DNA from 2 places in the Microbacterium sp. NPDC058342 genome. Region 2 is predicted to be linked to the other one. Evidence: predicted binding sites of a transcription regulator. Region 2 holds the regulator's gene; the other holds the start of a gene.
What was found. Region 2 encodes HrcA, which represses chaperone genes, less so after heat shock. Its sites were predicted from a motif close to TTNGCACTCGNNNNNNNCGAGTGCNAA; they were not measured.
Positions count from the first base shown of each region.

Region 1: groES (co-chaperone GroES) is a predicted target of HrcA. The motif match lies at 1,652-1,678, and genes of this name have one in related genera.

Region 1 is NZ_JBHXID010000001.1:772,883-777,195, forward strand. Features, by position in the region: gene ACFWHT_RS03490 (hypothetical protein) at 1-273, shown strand, start outside; gene ACFWHT_RS03495 (SAM-dependent methyltransferase) at 286-1,545, opposite strand; gene groES (co-chaperone GroES) at 1,763-2,059, shown strand; gene ACFWHT_RS03505 (hypothetical protein) at 2,273-3,412, shown strand; gene ACFWHT_RS03510 (hypothetical protein) at 3,508-3,729, shown strand; gene ACFWHT_RS03515 (dynamin family protein) at 3,774-4,313, shown strand, end outside.
Region 2 is NZ_JBHXID010000001.1:1,862,110-1,866,422, forward strand. Features, by position in the region: gene ACFWHT_RS08700 (HIT domain-containing protein) at 1-66, opposite strand, end outside; gene ACFWHT_RS08705 (16S rRNA (uracil(1498)-N(3))-methyltransferase) at 106-834, opposite strand; gene dnaJ (molecular chaperone DnaJ) at 852-1,958, opposite strand; gene hrcA (heat-inducible transcriptional repressor HrcA) at 2,001-3,044, opposite strand; gene hemW (radical SAM family heme chaperone HemW) at 3,166-4,313, opposite strand, start outside.

The DNA.
Region 1 (4,313 bases), 1.1 Mb from region 2:
GATGCGCTGATGGACGCCGGCTTCGACCCGGCGTCACTGAGCGTCCTCGGTCGCGACGGTGAGCTGCCGATCTGGATGCAGTACGGCGACAAGCCGTGCATCATGATCGCCGACCCGGACACGCTCGAGGTCGTGTCGGCCTGCGCCGAGAGCGGGGCGTCGACGGCCGAGGTCCTGTACCGCGACAGCGTCTACGTGCTGACCTGGTCGGAGCTGCGCGGGTCGACGCTCACGATCGTCCGCCCGGCCGAGGGCGAGTCCGTCCGGGAGTGATGCGGTGACGCCTCACACCCGGTCCGCGAGGATCGCGATACGGGACGAGCCCGTCCGGGTGAGGATCAGCGTCGCCTCCTGCGACCCCTTCAACGCGAGCTTCTTCCGGAACGCGGCGGGGTCGATGTCCATCCCGCGCTTCTTGATCTCCAGGCGGCCGATGTCGTTCGCGCGCAGTGCCGCGCTGATCGTCTTGGCGTGCGCCGGCATCGTCTCGCGCACCCGGAACGACTGCACGAACGGGGAGGTCACGGCGTCGTCCCCGGTGAGGTAGGCGATCCGCTCGTCGAGCATGCCCGCGTTCAGCATCCGCCCCGCATCGCCGATCAGGCGGGCCCGGATCACCGCGCCGTCCGGCTCGTGCAGGAACGCGCCCAGCGGGCGCACCGGCGCGTCTTCGGCATCCGCGGCGGCGGTGAGCTCGTGCGACTCGCCGCCCTGCAGCACCATCGCCGACCGACGGATGCCCTCACGCGCCAGCGCACCGCTCCACAGCACCAGTTCGACCACGCTGCCGTCGGCGCTGACCCACTGCGCCTCGACGTCTTCCGGGAGGAGATCGCGATCCAGGCCCGGCCCGAGTTTGATCCCGGTCGGATGCTCGCGCGCCACCTGAAAGCACCAGTCCAGCGACGGCGACCAGTCCGACGCCGACAGCCGCCGGGTCTCGCCGTGCCCGGCCGTGCGTCGTGCGGGATCGAGCCACACGGCGGTGCTCTTCGCGCGGAGATGTGCTTCCGGCGCGGACGAATCCTCCGGATCTGTCCGTGGCAAGCGCACATCTCCGCGGCTGGTGCTCACGAAATCCTCCGCGAGCCCCGTCCGCACCCGGGCATCGTCCCCGAAGGGGGCGAGGTTGAAGGCCGCGATGCCCGCGGTCACCTCGTCGGCATCCACCGCTGTGACCGGCAGACCGGCGCCCGCGAACGCCAGGCTGTCGCCGCCGATCCCGCAGCCGAGATCCGCGACCGCCGTGACGCCGGCCCGTCGCATCCGCACCGCGTGCCGAGTCGCGACGTTCAGCCGCGTCGCCTGCTCCAGGCCGGCCCGGGTGAACAGCATCCGGTCGGCGAACTCGCCGAACTTCGCTCGCGCCCGCACCCGCAGGTGCGCTTGCCCGACCACCGCCGAGACGAGTTCGGGGGAGTGCCCGGCCGCCCGCAGACGCGACACGGTGCGCGCGACATCATCCGACGACTCGATCGGCCCGACCTCGTCGAGCAGCCGAAGCCCCTCAGAGGTGAGCAACGCGGTCAGCTCAGCCATCTCCACCCGACCAGCCTAGGCACCCCACCACTTCGTGTAGCTCAAGTTGCTCGGTCCGGGGTCGAAACGCAGCAACTTGAGCTATTCGAACTCGAGGGGGGAGGAGGGGCGACTGGCACTCGCATTGCGTGAGTGCCAGCGGTCGGCATACACTGGAGTTAGCACCCTCGGCATGAGAGTGCTAACAGTCTTCTGATCTCAGTCACGAAAGAAGAGGTACACCGTGTCGGTTTCCATCAAGCCGCTCGAGGACCGCATCGTCATCCAGCAGGTCGAGGCAGAGCAGACCACCGCAAGCGGTCTGGTCATCCCCGACACCGCCAAGGAGAAGCCCCAGGAGGGCGAGGTCGTGGCAGTGGGCCCCGGCCGCATCGACGACAACGGCAACCGCGTCCCGCTCGACGTCGCCGTCGGCGACCGCGTGCTCTACAGCAAGTACGGCGGAACCGAGGTCAAGTTCGGCGCCGACGAGTACCTCGTGCTCTCGGCGCGCGACGTGCTCGCCGTCGTCGTCCGCTGACGCTGACGTTCTCGAAGGGCCCGGATGCCTGGCATCCGGGCCCTTCGGCGTCCCCGGCCGCCTGCGCCTTCCCCTATCCGGCCGACGACCCGCCCCGCAGAACCCCCGTGCCATCCCCCGATGCCGCGGGGTGACCCCCGATGCCTCACCGCCGGATGAGTCCCACACTCGTATCAGCGCCGCTTGGCACTCTCACGAACAAGGGGATCGATCATGGCTCTGGAAGACAACGTCAACGTTCTGGGCACCCAGTGGAATCTGGGCCTCGCGAACGTGGGCAACACCGACGACCACACCAATGTCGAGGACAACACGGTGATCGCCGACAACGACCTGGACGTCGGGAACACCGACATCGAGGACAACGTCGTCGTCACCGACAACTCCGACGACTCCGACAACTCCGACAACTGGTCGCACAACGACACCGACGTCGATCTGGACGACTCGTTCAACGAGGACGACTCCATCAACGACTCGTTCCAGGACAACTCGGTGCACGACTCCGGCAACCAGACGCTGAACGACCACTCGATCAACACGGGTGTTCGTCAGTACAACGCCGGGTTCAACGACCTCAACCTGGGCATCGACGGCGGCTCCGGCGGCATGGCGAGGATGCAGGGGATGGGCGGCGACATCGACATCGACGTCGATGCCCGATCGACGATGAACGACCAGGCGGTCAGCCAGAACATCTCGACCTCCTCGGGCAGCGGCGGTGCGGCGATCGCGGTCGGCGGCGACGCCGACGGCGGCTGGGGCGGTCCGGCCTTCTCCGGAGCGGGCGGCGGCGACACCGGTGACGCGGGTGACGGCGGCGACGGCGGTGCCGGAACGGGCGGCGACGGCGGCATGGGCATCCTCGGCAGCGGAGGCGCCGGGGGCGCGGGCTCCGGTGGGCCGGCGGGGGCCGGCGGATCCACCGGAGCCGGAGGCGCGGCCGGGTCGTACGCCGACGGCGGCGGCGCGGGCGGAGGGTTCGGCGGCAACTCCGCGGCCTTCGCCGGCGACGCCAGCGGCGGCAACGTGAGCCAGTTCTTCGGGCAGAGCAGCGTCATCTCCTCGGGCGACCACGCGGTCGCCGGTGGCGACGACGTCTCGATCCGGAACATCGACACGCACATCGACGTCGGGGACGTCTCGATCGGCAACACGTGGAACACCGACTCGTTCAACGCCGACTTCTCCGACCGGTGGTCGGTGAACGACTCGTTCCAGGACAACACGGACAACTCCGACACCTGGTCCGTGAACGACTCGTTCCAGGACCACGGCACCGACGTCGACGTGGATGTCGACAACTCGAACGTCGGCAGCCCCCTCGGCGACGCGAACGAGTTCGACTTCTGAGCTCACGAGCCGCCTGACTCGCCCGGTCGTCCACCTCTGGTGGGCGACCGGGCGCACCAGTACACTCCTGAAGCATCGGAACCGGAGCGTGTGACATGAACGAGGACGCACCATACCGGCCCTCACCTCCCGGTGACGGCGACGCGTGGGATGCCGGCCTCGCCGACCCCTTCGCGGGAAGCGTCTTCGGGCAGGAGATCGCGAACGTCTCCGAATCGGACTGGGATGTCGACAGCGCTCTGATCTGGGGAGAGGATCCGGTCGATGCCGGGCCCGTCTCCGACGCCGCACCGGGTGCGGACGACTTCCCCGGCTGAGCCGGGACTTCCCCCGGCTCAGCCGGCGCACGAGAGGGGATCACGTGCCGCAGCATGTCGAAGAGGAACGCGAGATCGTCGAGGTCATCCACGACGTCGGCGATCTCGCCGCGTCGGCCGGACGGACCGACCTCGCCTCACGACTGACTCAGACCACCGCACGACTGCAGGACCCCGCGATCCGCGTGATCGTGGTGGGCGAGTTCAAGCAGGGCAAGAGCAAGCTCATCAACGCGCTGGTGAACGCTCCCGCATGCCCCGTCGACGACGACGTGGCCACGAGCGTGCCGACCACCGTCGGCTACGCCGAGCAGGCCTCGGCCTGGGTGACCGAGCAGCCGCACGCTCCCGGCGCCGAGCCGCAGCGACGCGAGGTGCCGCTCGCCGATCTGGCGGACTACGTGGCCGAGCGCGGCAATCCGCGCAACGAGCGCGGCATCCTGTCGGCCGAGGTGCTGCTGCCCCGCGAGATCCTGCGCGGAGGGCTGAAGCTCGTCGACTCCCCGGGCGTCGGCGGACTGGAGTCGTCGAACTCACTGGCCACGCTGGCCGCCCTGACCTCTGCGCACGCCGTGCTGCTCGTC
Region 2 (4,313 bases):
CCTCGCGACGAAGTCACCGGGGATCTCCCCGTTCAGGATGCGCGTGAAGATCGAGGCTTCGGTCATGACGTCCAGTCTACCGAGGGCGGGGACGCTCGTCCCAGGTCACCAGCGTCCGAGAGCACCGGAGAGCACCGCGATCGCCGCGGGTCCGGCCGTCGAGGTGCGCAGCACGGTGTCGCCCAGCCGCACGCGCTCGGCCCCGGCCGCCTCCAGCCGCTCCAGTTCGTCCGGGGCGATGCCGCCCTCCGGTCCGACGACGAGCAGGATGTCGCGGCCGTCCGGGCGGATGCCGGAGAGCCGGGTCTGCGACCACGGGTCGAGCACGAGCATCCGAGCCTCCGCGGCGCGGCTCGCCAGCTGCGCCGTCGTCACGACCTCGGTCACGTCGGGGATCCACGCGCGATGCGCCTGCTTCGCGGCCTCGCGGACGATGCTCGCCCAGCGCTCGCGGCCCTTCGCGGCCTTCGCTCCTTCCCACCGCGACACGCTTCGCGCGGACTGCCACGGGATGACCTCGTCGATGCCGAGCTCGCACGCGGCCTGGACGGCGAGCTCGTCACGGTCGCCCTTCGCCAGCGCCTGTGCGAGCAGGATTCGCGCCTCGGGCGTCTCGTGCACCGTGCGCGACGTGATCCGCACGCTCACGTGGGCCGCGGCCACGTCCTCGGCAGCGCCCTCCAGCCACACGCCGCGCCCGTCTCCGAGCGTGATCGTCTCACCGACGCGCACCCGGCGCACGACCGAGGCGTGCTTGGCCTCGGCACCGGTGAGCGAGACGAGATCGCCGACCGCGGCATCGGCGCAGTCCGGGACGATGAAGTGCAGCGCCATGTCGGCTCCGATCGTGATCAGTGACCGCGGAAGCGGTCGCGCAGCTTCGAGAACAGTCCCTGCTGGAACTGGGCGAGCTTCGGGGCGGGGCCCTTCGCCTTCTTGGCGAAGTCCTCGATGAGCCTGCGCTGTGCGGAGTCGAGCCTGGTCGGCGTGATCACCTGAACGCCCACACGGAGATCACCGCGCTGCGACCCGCGCAGCGGCGTGACACCACGGCCTCCGATCGTCAGCACGTCGCCAGACTGCACGCCGGGCCGCAGCTCCAGATCCACCTCGCCGTCGAGCCCCTCGATGGTCGTGGTCGCACCGAGGATGGCATCCGTCATCGACACCTCGAGCGTCGCCAGCAGGTCGTCGCCCTCGCGGCTGAACACCGGGTGCGGGGCGACCGTGACCTCGACGTACAGGTCGCCGTGGGGTCCGCCCGCGCGCCCCACGGCACCCGAGCCGGGAAGCTGCAGACGCAGACCGGTCTCGACGCCGGCCGGGATGTCGAGCGACACGGTGCGGCGCGTGCGCACCCGCCCCTGACCGGCGCAGCCCCCGCACGGGAACGCGATGGTCGTCCCGAATCCCTCGCAGCTGCCGCAGGGCTGGGTGGTGACGACGTTGCCGAGCAGGCTGCGCACCTGTCGCTGCACGTGGCCGGTGCCCCCGCACACGTCGCACGTGACAGGCGACGTGCCCGGCTGACAGCAGCTGCCCTGGCAGGTCTCGCACAGCACAGCCGTGTCGACCTCGATGTCGCGGTGCACGCCGAAGACGATGTCACCGAGATCGAGGTCCACGCGCACGAGCGCATCCTCCCCGCGCTCCCGGCGAGAGCGCGGGCGGGCGGAGCGTCCGCCGCCGGCGGCGCCGAAGAAGGTCTCGAAGATGTCGCCGAACCCGCCGAATCCCCCGAATCCGCTGTTCTCGTCGCCGCCCATGTCGTAGCGACGCCGCGACTCCTCGTCGCCGAGCACGTCGTAGGCGTGGGTGACGAGCTTGAAGCGCTCGGAGGCGTCCTCGCCCGGGTTCACATCCGGGTGCAGCTGCCTGGCGAGCCTTCGATAGGCCTTCTTGATCTCGTCCTGTGAGGCGTCCCGGGACACCCCGAGGACTTCGTAGTGGTCCGCCACGATCACCTTTCTGCGTGTGCGTGAGTTGTGCGTCCGACCGCGTCAGCGAGCGGATCCGTCTTCTTCGAGCATCCGCGACAGATAGCGCGCCACCGCCCTCGCGGCGGCGAGGTTGCTCGGATAGTCCATGCGCGTCGGGCCCATCACGCCCACGCGCGCCGTGCCGCCGGGTGCGGCGTAGTTGCTGGCGACGATCGACGCCTCGCCGAGCCCGAAGGGCGCGTTCTCGGTGCCGATGCTGGTCGCCAGACCGTGCTCGTCGGTGACCATCTCGCTCATCAGTCGCAGCAGGGTCACCTGCTCCTCGATGGCCTCCAGGAGCGGGTGGATGCTGCCGCGGAAGTCCTGCTCTCGGCGCGCCAGGGTCGCAGCTCCGGCCATCACCAGCCGTTCCTGGCGGAACTCGGCGAGCTCCTCGCTGATCACGGCAGCCAGGCTGATCACGGCCGGCTGCAGCCGCGCGGCCGGTGAGCCGGGGTCGACCTGCCCGACGGCCTGCATCCGGTCGGAGGCCTCGCTCACCGCCCGTCCCGTGATCAGGGCCGAGAGCTGGGCGCGCAGCACGGCCACGTCGGAGTCGTCGAGCTCGATCGGCAGCGGCGCGATGCGCTGCGAGACGCCGCCGGCGTCGGTGACCAGCACCACGAGCAGCCGGTTCGGCGCGAGGGCCACGAGCTCGATGTGCGTGATGCTCGCGCGAGCGAACGAAGGGTACTGGGCCAGCGCGACCTGGCCCGTCAGCTGGGTGAGCACCCGGACGGTGCGCGCCATGAGGTCGTCGAGATCGGCGGGATCGGTGAGGAACGACTCGATCGCGCTGCGCTGGCCGGTGGACAGCGGGCGCAGCTGTGCGAGGTGGTTCACGAAGACGCGGTAGCCCTTGTCGGTGGGCACACGTCCCGACGAGGTGTGCGGGGCGACGATGAGGTCCTCGTCCTCGAGCTGGGCCATGTCGTTGCGGATGGTCGCAGCCGACACGCCGAACGCATGCCTCTCGACGATCGACTTGCTGCCGACGGGCTCGTGCGTGGCGACATAGTCCTGCACGATCGCGCGAAGGACCTCGAGTCCTCGTTCTGTGACCATGATCCCTCCCGCTGGCACTCAGACCTGTCGAGTGCCAATCCTACCCCGCCGGGCTGGAACGGGCCTGCGCGCGAGACGCCGGTCGCGTCTGCACGGAGCGGCACCGTCGGCGAAGGGGGCGTCAGTCGGTGAGCGCGCGCACGACCGCATCCGCCAGGAGCCGACCGCGCAGCGTCAGGCGCACGCGGCGCTCCCGCAGAGCGGCGGCGGGATCGACGAGCCCGTCGGAGATCAGGCCCGCCACGCGCTCCCGGCGGCTCTCCGCGATCTGCTCGATCGGCAGACCCTCCGACAGCCGGCTCTGCAGCAGCACCCTCTCGAGGTTGCGCGCCTGCGCGTCGGGCCGCTCCCGGCCGGCCGCCGGCGATTCGCCGGCGTGAAGCCGCTGGGCGTACGCCGCGGGATGCTTGACGTTCCACCAGCGAAGACCGGCGACGTGGCTGTGCGCGCCCGGCCCGAAGCCCCACCAGTCCGACCCCCGCCAGTACGCGAGGTTGTGACGGGAGCGGTTGGCATCCGACCGCGCCCAGTTGCTGACCTCGTACCAGGCGTATCCGGCCTCGCTCAGGCGCCGGTCGGCGGCCTCGTACATGTCCGCCTGCAGATCGTCGTCCGGCGCGGGGACCTCGCCCCGGCGGATCTGTCTCGCCAGCTTGGTGCCGTCCTCGATGATCAGGGCGTACGCGGAGAGATGATCGGGCTCGAGTTCCAGGGCCGCATCGAGCGAGCACTGCCAGTCGGCGAGGGACTCCCCCGGTGCGCCGTAGATGAGGTCGACGCTCACATCGAGCCCCGCGTCGCGTGCCGCGCGCACTGCGCTGCTCACGTTCTCGGGGCGGTGCGTGCGGTCGAGGGCGGCCAGCACGTGCGGCACCGCCGACTGCATGCCGATGGAGAGCCGGGTGACGCCCGCGTCGACGAGGGTGCCGACGACGTCGGGCGTGACGGTATCGGGGTTGGCCTCCACCGTCACCTCGGCTCCGTCGCGCAGCCCGAAGGAGCCGGATGCTGCGCGCAGCATCCGGGCGAGGTCACCGGGTGGAAGCAACGTCGGGGTGCCGCCGCCGAAGAACACCGTGTCCATCGGCCGCACCGCGCCCGCGTCGTCGAGCACGGCGTGCGCCAGCTCGATCTCGCGGATGAGGGTGTCCGCGTACTCGTCCTGTCTGGCACCGCGCAACTCGGTGGACGTGTAGGTGTTGAAGTCGCAGTACCCGCAGCGCACGCGGCAGAACGGCACGTGCAGGTAGGCGGAGAACGGCGTCGACG